2 regions of the Gordonia sp. BP-119 genome follow, and region 2 is predicted to be linked to the other one. Evidence: predicted binding sites of a transcription regulator. Region 2 holds the regulator's gene; the other holds the start of a gene.

Region 1 (4,420 bases), on a different contig from region 2:
CCGACGGCGTCACGGGCCGCGTCGATCACCTCTGGCAGACGGCCGGGGTCGTCGACGGTGAACCCGCCGCCGGCGAAGCGGATGGTCTCGGCGAACGCTTCCCATTCGTCCGATGACACCGACCCGTCCGGACCGAACTCCTCGATCGCGTCCTTCACATGTTGCCGGAATTCATCGTCGGTCCGGTCGCCGCGTCCGTTGCCGATCAGCTGCCATCCGTCGGGGAGCAGGTCTCGCCGGTGGAGTTCGTACAGCGACGGCAGGACCATCCGCTTGGCGAGGTCGCCCGTCGACCCGAAGAGGATGAAGATCACCGGCCCGGTGGAGTTGTCTGTGGTCACTCAATCCATATTGCGCGAACAGATGTGCAGAGTGCGGGATGTGTGCTGGATTCCGTTACCGATCGCGCACTGTGGACGTCAGCGGATCCCTGCGCCGCCGGCCAAGTCTAGTCCTGCGGAGGTCCTGGCAGGGGGAGCGCAGATACCACGGCAGGGCGTAACGCGACGGGAACGACGTACCTGTCGCCCTCGAGCGTCAGCCAGCCTTCTTCGATGTACAACTCGAGCCGACGATGGATTGCCTCGACGAGGAACTCGCTGAGTCCGAGTTTGGGGACCCAGGCGTTGATCTCGGCGATACTCAGCGGTGAATCGCCGAGTCCGCTAATGACCACGCCGATCAAGGACGACGAGAAGTCGATGTCGGGGTTGTATTCCCGAGGAAAGCCGGACCGAACCCATGCGGTGAGACCCACCCGCAGCACGTCGATCCGGGGCTCGTCCCGCCACAGATGGGCGGCGCGCCCGGGACGTGCGCTCGAGGTATTGGCTTCGACGATATCGAGGGCCTGGGCAAAGCCCCACAGGTGATGTAACGACGCGACGTCGCTCATGCTCTTGACGTGAGCGGGGAAGTCGATGTCGAGTCGGCGGGCGAGGTCGCGGGCCTCGGCCGGTTTGAGCCACCGACTCTGCGTGGTGGGGCGGTGCGGACCCAGCCAGTCCAACAGCTCGGTGACCCGCCGGACGGGCTGTGTGTCCAGGAGGGCAGCGCGTTCGGTGGCCTCGTCGACTTCCTCGATTGTCGTGGTCCGTAACTCGAGCCCGGAGGCAAGGGCAAACTGCTCGGCGGCATAGGCCGATACGGATTCGGTGCTGAGCCACATGCCGGTCTCGACCAGGTAGCGGCGCAGCGTCTCGATCGCGATGGCGAGCGGTTTGGCGTCCTGCTGCTGGTTCGACTCGATGTGGTTGAGCATCGACACCATGGTGTCGACGTCGTCGGTAGTCCAGGAGAGCGGATCGAAACCGGGGTTCGTCTGCCCGACGGCGTCGAGCACGATGAACGCGTACGCCCCGATGTGGGTGACAGCTTCCTCGTCGCCGGGGAAGACCTCATCGCGGAGCCACGACTTGAATGATTCGGGAGCAACGTGTCGCCTTGCTGTGCCGAAAAGCGGTACCACGTTGGAGTGGTTGCCACTGCCGGAGTCGTGTTTGCGCTTACGTTGGGCGCGGCGCTTCTTCTTGTCGCGTGAAAGCTGTGACATCGGGCTCAAGAATAGGCGCCCGACTTGTGCGTCGTTCAATACTGCGGATCGGTTTGTCGCGTTCCGGAGAGTCTGTGGCGTCGGGTCCCGAGCCTGGACGGCTGTGAGGGCGGGGGATCGCCAACCCCCGACATCCTGGAGCAAGTGGTCTATGTCACAGAAACTTCAGGCTTGAGCGGAATGCACTCAACTATGTTGGCGTTGTAGACCGCGTATGGCTCATACTTGAGCCTGTTGGACTTAAGAGAAAGGTGCACGCGAGTGGACAGCTTCACCCCCACCACCAAGACGCAGCAAGCATTGAGTTCTGCTGTGCAGGCGGCGGCCAGTGCTGGCAACCCCGACGTGCGACCGGCCCACATCCTCGTGGCACTGCTCAATCAGTCCGACGGCATCGCGTCGCCGCTGCTCAAGGCAGTGGGCGTGGACCCGTCGAGCGTTCGTGCGCAGGCCCAGGCTCTGGTCGATCGCATGCCGACGGTGTCCGGCGCCAGCTCGACGCCTCAACTATCCCGCGAATCGATCGCGGCCGTCACCGCAGCTCAGCAGCTGGCCGGTGAGCTCGACGACGAGTACGTCTCGACCGAGCACGTCGTCGTCGGCCTGGCGACCGGTGATTCCGACATCGCCAAACTGCTGCACAACCTCGGTGCGACTCCGCAGGCTCTGCGCGAGGCGTTCGTCGCCGTGCGCGGCAGCGCACGGGTCACCTCCGAGGATCCCGAATCGACCTACCAGGCTCTCGAGAAGTACTCGACCGACCTGACCGCGGCCGCCCGCGAGGGCAAGCTCGACCCGGTCATCGGCCGCGACACCGAGATCCGGCGCGTCGTGCAGGTGCTCAGCCGGCGGACCAAGAACAACCCGGTCCTCATCGGTGAGCCCGGCGTCGGCAAGACCGCCATCGTCGAAGGTCTCGCGCAGCGCATCGTCGCCGGCGACGTGCCGGAGTCGTTGCGCAACAAGACCGTCATCTCCCTCGACATGGGTTCGATGGTCGCCGGTGCGAAGTACCGCGGCGAGTTCGAGGAGCGGCTCAAGGCCGTGCTCGACGAGATCAAGGGGTCGGCCGGACAGGTCATCACCTTCATCGACGAGCTGCACACGATCGTCGGAGCCGGTGCGACAGGCGATTCCGCGATGGACGCCGGCAACATGATCAAGCCGATGCTCGCCCGTGGTGAGCTGCGGCTGGTCGGTGCCACCACCCTCGAGGAGTACCGCAAGTACATCGAGAAGGACGCCGCACTAGAGCGTCGCTTCCAGCAGGTGTACGTCGGCGAGCCGTCGGTCGAAGACGCCATCGGCATCCTCCGCGGCCTGAAGGACCGGTACGAGGTGCACCACGGCGTGCGCATCACCGACTCCGCATTGGTCGCTGCCGCATCGCTTTCCGATCGCTACATCACCTCGCGCTTCCTGCCCGACAAGGCCATCGACCTCGTCGACGAGGCCGCGTCGCGGTTGCGGATGGAGATCGACTCGCGCCCCGTCGAGATCGACGAGGTCGAGCGGATCGTCCGCCGTCTCGAAGTCGAGGAGGTCGCCTTGCAGAAGGAGACCGACGCGGCGTCGAAGGAGCGGCTCGAGAAGCTCCGCGCCGAGCTGGCCGACCAGAAGGAGAAGCTCAACGAGCTCTCCGCCCGGTGGCAGTCGGAGAAGACCGCGATCGACGCGGTCCGAGACCTCAAAGAGGAGCTGGAAAGGCTTCGCGGCGAGGCTGATCGCGCGGAGCGCGACGGTGATCTCGGACGCGCCGCCGAGCTGCGGTACGGTCGCGTCCCCGGACTGGAGAAGGAGCTCGAGGCCGCGATCGAGAAGACCGGCACGGATCCTTCTCAGGACGTGATGCTGCAGGAGGAGGTCGGACCCGACGACGTGGCCCAGGTCGTGTCGGCGTGGACCGGAATCCCGGCCGGACGCATGCTCGAAGGCGAGACCGCCAAGCTGCTGCGCATGGAAGAGGAACTGGGACACCGGGTCATCGGTCAGAAGGATGCGGTGCAGGCGGTGTCCGACGCGGTGCGTCGTGCCCGCGCCGGTGTCGCGGACCCGAACCGGCCGCTCGGCTCGTTCATGTTCCTCGGCCCCACCGGTGTCGGTAAGACCGAGCTGGCCAAGGCGCTCGCCGAGTTCCTGTTCGACGACGAGCGGGCGATGGTCCGCATCGACATGAGCGAGTACGGCGAGAAGCACAGCGTGGCAAGGCTCGTCGGTGCTCCGCCCGGTTACGTCGGGTACGAGGCCGGCGGCCAGCTGACCGAGGCGGTGAGGCGTCGTCCGTACACGGTGGTCCTGTTCGACGAGATCGAGAAGGCTCACCCGGACGTGTTCGACGTGCTGCTGCAGGTACTGGACGAAGGTCGACTGACCGACGGTCAGGGCCGGACGGTGGACTTCCGCAACACCATCCTGATCCTCACCTCGAACCTCGGTGCGGGGGGCGACAAGGATCACGTCATGATGGCGGTGCGGTCGGCGTTCAAGCCGGAGTTCATCAACCGTCTCGACGACGTGGTGATCTTCGACGCCCTGAGCCCGGAGGAACTGGTGTCGATCGTCGACATCCAGCTCGACCAGCTCAAGAAGCGCCTCGCGCAGCGTCGCCTCGACCTCGAGGTGTCGACCAAGGCCAAGGAATGGCTGGGCGCACGCGGATTCGACCCGCTGTACGGTGCTCGCCCGCTGCGCCGCCTGGTGCAGCAGGCCATCGGTGACCAGCTCGCCAAGCAGCTGCTCGCCGGCGACATCCGCGACGGTGACGTCGTGCCGGTCAACGTCAGTGCCGACGGAGAGTCGTTGGTACTCGGCTGAGTTCGTGACTGACAAGTGAATGACAAAGGGACCCATCCTTCGGGATGGGTCCCT
Region 2 (4,420 bases):
TCGTCGACGACGGAGATACCCAGGACCACGAACCCTGGCATCGGACCGTTTGCCGGTACCTCGGACATGGTTCACCTCCCGTCGCCGACCTTGCTGTGGCGTTCTGACCCGCAAGCCTAGCGGCTGACGCGAGGACCGGGGCATCCGGCTGTGTCCGGCGTCCGGCTCAGATCGACTCGGCAGCGTGCTGGGTGTACGCGGCGTCGCGCACCGCTTCGTCGGTTTCCAGGCCGGCGCCCAGGGCACCGCCGACGGTCGCGAGGGAGCACGTCAGCCAGGCAACCTCCAGATAGTCGGTGAAGCCGACAGGGTGGTCGAGCGTCGCACCGATGACCTGCGGCACCACGAGGCAGAGCGCGCCGATCGCGGACAAGACGAACAGCGCCGCGTAGAACGCGCCCACACCGAGAACGACTGTGATCATGGTGACGATGTTGAACAGCACCACCTGTTCGCGCGTCTGTCGGGAGCCGCCGCGTTCCCACAGGTCGGCGCCGATGATCAGGGTCGCGGTGATCGCGATGATCGAACCGAGTGCCACGCCGGTGAGCCGAATCCCACCGAAAGTGTCTGCGAGCAGCCAGATGTCGGCGGTCACCAGTGCGAAGACCCCGGCCGCGATAGCGCCGGTGAGTGCGCGGCTCAGGCCGAGTGCCAGCCGCCACGGGCGGTTGGCGCGCACCATGCCGGTGAGCAGACGCAGGTTCCCGGTCAGGACACGCGCGGTGAACGCGGTGCCCGCCTCGTCGACGTCGGTCCCGAGTTGGCGCACGCGATGGCGCAGCGCCGACCGCGCCGGCGACTTCTGGTGACTGCGGAGGTCGTCGGCGTCGGCACCGAGGAGTTGACCGACGAGTCCGGTGATGATGCCGCGGGCCCGCTGCCGCACTCCGGTGGCGCCGAGCGCCGGCACCGAGAGGACCGCGACGCCGTGCACTGCGTTGGCATGCGCGACGACCGGACGTTTGCCGACGTGTAGCGGCAGGTCGGTCAGGCAGAGCACCAGATCCCACTCGTGTTCGAGCAGAAGATCTCTCGTGGCGTCGACGATCTCGGCGTCGCCGACCGGCGGCTGTACGACGCCGGCCTCGAGGAGATCCAGCTGCCAGCGCGCGCCGGGGAAGGTCGTCTGGATGTGGTCGGTGAGGTCGGCTTCGATGAGCTTGCGGGCGAGGTCGATCGCCTGGCCCGGCGCGGCGACGATGCCGAGGACGACGACGGGTTCATCCGAGGTGCCGGGCTCGGGGAACGACTCGGGGGAAGAGGAGTCCATCAAGGGTGACGGCTCGGCTCAGGCGAACCGGGCCGCGAGGGCCCGCAGGGTGCCCTCGATCCCCTTGCCGTTCTTCTTGTCGTAGCCGATGAGTTCCATGATCTTCGGTACCCGGAGCGTCGAGTAGTCGAAGGTCTCGGTGACCGCGGTCGTGGTCGGTGACGTCGACTCGAGTTCCCACCGCCAGCGGTGCCCCATCGGGTGCTGCCATTCGACGACCCGACCGGGTTCGAAGTCGGTGACGGTCGAGGTGATCTTGTACGGCACGCCGTACTGCTTCATCCCGACGCTGAAACGCGCCCCACGGGTCAGCGTCTCGGGCCCGTCCACAGGGGTGTCGCGGACCGTGCCGGAACCGTCGAGCTCCGGATGCCGATGCGGATTCGACACGAGCGCGAACACATCGGCGGCCGGGGCGTTCACGACGACCCGGCGCGAGACCTTGTGCGGGCCGGAGTCGACGGTGGTGACGGGTTCAGAAGCCATACGCTCAACGTTACGCACGTCCGTGGGCTCGCGTCGAAACCACGTCAGTCGGTGGTGCGTTTGCGTCGCGGCTGCCAGACGACCAGGGCGTTGGTGCGTGGCACGGGGACGAGTTCGCCGCCGCGGCGGGTCCGCGACGCCTGCACCTCGTCGGTCAGCTCGCGCACGCGGTGCTGGAGCGCCTCGACCTGATTGCTCAGGTCGATGATGCGTTTGATGCCCGCGAGGTTGACGCCTTCCTCCTGCGAGAGACGCTGGATCTCGCGCAGGAGTTCGACGTCGCGGGACGAGTAGCGGCGACCACCGCCACTCGTCCGTTGCGGGGTGACCAGGCCCAGTCGGTCATAGGTCCGCAGGGTCTGGGCGTGCATGCCGGCGAGTTCGGCGGCCACCGAGATCAGGAAGGTCGCGCCGTCGCCGTCGAAGTTGCTCGCACCGGCCATGACTCATCGCCCCCAGTCCGCCCGCGGGTCGAAACCGCTTGCCCGCTCGGCCTGGTCGTAGGCGCGCATCGCCTCGACCGCGGCCTCGTCGAGCTTGTTCGGAACCGCGACCTTGACGGTGACGAGCAGGTCGCCCGCCCCGCCGGAGCGCTTGGGCACCCCACGACCGCGCACGCGCAGCGTGCGGCCGTCGGTGGTGTTCGGCGGGATCTTCACCCCGACCGAACCCTCCAGGGTCGGAACCGAGACCGTCGCTCCGAGAACGAGTTCGGAGATCCGCACCGGCAGCTGCACCCGAAGGTCGTTGCCGCTGCGGGTGAACTGCTTGTGCGGGGTCACGTGCACGACGACGTAGAGGTCACCCGACGGGGCGCCACGACGACCGGCCTCGCCCTGCCCGGCGAGCCGGATGCGTTGACCGTCCTCGACGCCGGCGGGGATCCGGACGTTGATGGTGCGCGCCCGGACCTTCACGCCGCTGCCGTCGCAATCGGTGCACGGGTCGTCGATCCGCGACCCGGTGCCCTGGCAGTCCTGGCAGGGCTCGCTGAATCCGAACGCGCCCTGGTTGCGGCTCACGAACCCGGAACCGTTGCAGTTCGCGCACACCCGCGGACTGGTCCCGGGCTTGGCGCCCGAGCCGTGGCAGGTGGTGCAGGGCGACGGACTGGTCACCCGCAGGGGGACGGTCGTGCCGAGCGCGGCGTCGGAGAACGAGAGCGTCGTCTCGGTCTCGAGGTCCTTGCCACGACGCGGCCGGCTCGCCGTCGAAGTACGTTGCGTTCCGCCGCCGCGGTTGAACAGGCCGTCGAAGATGTCGCCGAAACCGCCACCGCCGCCCCCGGTCTGTGCCCCGCCGAACAGGTCGCCGAGGTCGAAGTCGCCACCGCCGCCGGTGGTGTAGGTGGTTCCGCCGCCGGGGAAGCCACCCGGGAAGCCGTTGCCGCCGCCGCGGAATCGTCCGCCGGCGAACATGGCGCGTGTCTCGTCGTATTCCTTGCGCTTCTCGGCATCGCCGAGGACGCTGTGGGCTTCGGACACCCGCTTGAAGCGCTCTTCGGCCGCGCTGTCACCCGGATTCGCATCCGGATGCAGCTCGCGCGCGAGCTTGCGGTAGGCCTTCTTGATCTCTTCAGCCGAAGCGTCAGAAGCAACGCCCAGGTCCTTGTAGAAGTCGTGTTCTAACCACTCACGTTGTGGTGCCACCAGACGTCACCTCCTTGAGTTCTGTTGTCTGGATTGAAGTTTCAGTTGGGGCCACCTGCTCCCTGAGGTGCGAGCCGACCACCTGCTCCCCGAGGTGCGAGCCGACCATGTGCTCCCTGAGGTGCGAGCGAAGCGAGCCACGAAGGGTTCGTCGCCCTTCGTGGCTCGTCGCTTGCGCTCCTCGCACCTCAGGGATCAGTGGTGAGTTCGCCCACTCAGGATCGAGCGACGGTCGTTCTATTGTGCACCGGGCGCGTCGCCCGCGGGAGCGGGATCGGTGACCGTCACCATCGCGGTGCGGATCACCTTCTCGCCCAGGCGGTAGCCGCATCGGTACACCGATCCGATCACCGGGTTCGCGCCGGTGCCGTCGTGCTGCACGGCTTCGTGGAGTTCGGGATCGAACTCGTCACCCGCCGCACCGAAGGCCACGAGACCTTCGGCGGCCAGCACACCGGTCAGCTTGTCGGCGACCGCACGCAGCGGACCGCTGTCGAGGTCGCCGTGTTCACGGGCACGGTCGAGATCGTCGATGATCGGCAGCAGCTTGTCGATCAGGATCTGCTTGCCGTAGGCGACCGAACCCTGCTTCTCCTCGGCGGCACGCCGCCGGAAGTTGGCGAACTGGGCGCGTTCTCGCTGCAGGTCGGCCGTCAGCTCGGCGACGCGGGCATCCGGTTCGTCGGCTGCGGCGTCCGGCTGCTCCTCGGTGGCCTGTGACATGTCGGTCTGCTCGTCGACGACCGGTCCGGCATCGGCCGGGCCAGGTCCGGCGGCCGGCTCGTCGCGCACCTCACCCGTCTCCGGGTCGATACGACGACGGTCGGTCACCGTCACCGGCTCCTCGCCGGACCCATTCGACGAATGGGCTCCTGCGGTCACTTGTTCTCCTTCGAGTCGGCATCGTCGACGACCTCGGCGTCGACGACGTCGGGATCGGTGTCGGCCGCGGCGGACTCACCGTTGGGGGACTCGGCAGCGGCGTTGGCGTAGATCGCCTGGCCGAGGGCCT

What was found. The regulator HspR, encoded in region 2, represses chaperone genes until heat shock. The targets are predictions, from matches to a motif close to ANNTGAGTNNNNNNNACTCANNT.
Region 1: a site for HspR is predicted at 1,722-1,744, ahead of clpB (ATP-dependent chaperone ClpB). Genes of this name have one in related genera too.

What each region holds. Positions count from the first base shown of each region.
Region 1 is NZ_JAFFZF010000035.1:20,838-25,257, reverse strand. Features, by position in the region: gene JW364_RS18385 (glucose-6-phosphate dehydrogenase (NADP(+))) at 1-341, opposite strand, end outside; gene JW364_RS18380 (hypothetical protein) at 449-1,552, opposite strand; gene clpB (ATP-dependent chaperone ClpB) at 1,814-4,366, shown strand.
Region 2 is NZ_JAFFZF010000008.1:33,591-38,010, reverse strand. Features, by position in the region: gene JW364_RS06970 (hypothetical protein) at 1-68, opposite strand, end outside; gene JW364_RS06965 (hypothetical protein) at 167-1,273, opposite strand; gene JW364_RS06960 (SRPBCC family protein) at 1,292-1,759, opposite strand; gene JW364_RS06955 (heat shock protein transcriptional repressor HspR) at 1,804-2,202, opposite strand; gene dnaJ (molecular chaperone DnaJ) at 2,206-3,408, opposite strand; gene grpE (nucleotide exchange factor GrpE) at 3,646-4,290, opposite strand; gene dnaK (molecular chaperone DnaK) at 4,287-4,420, opposite strand, start outside.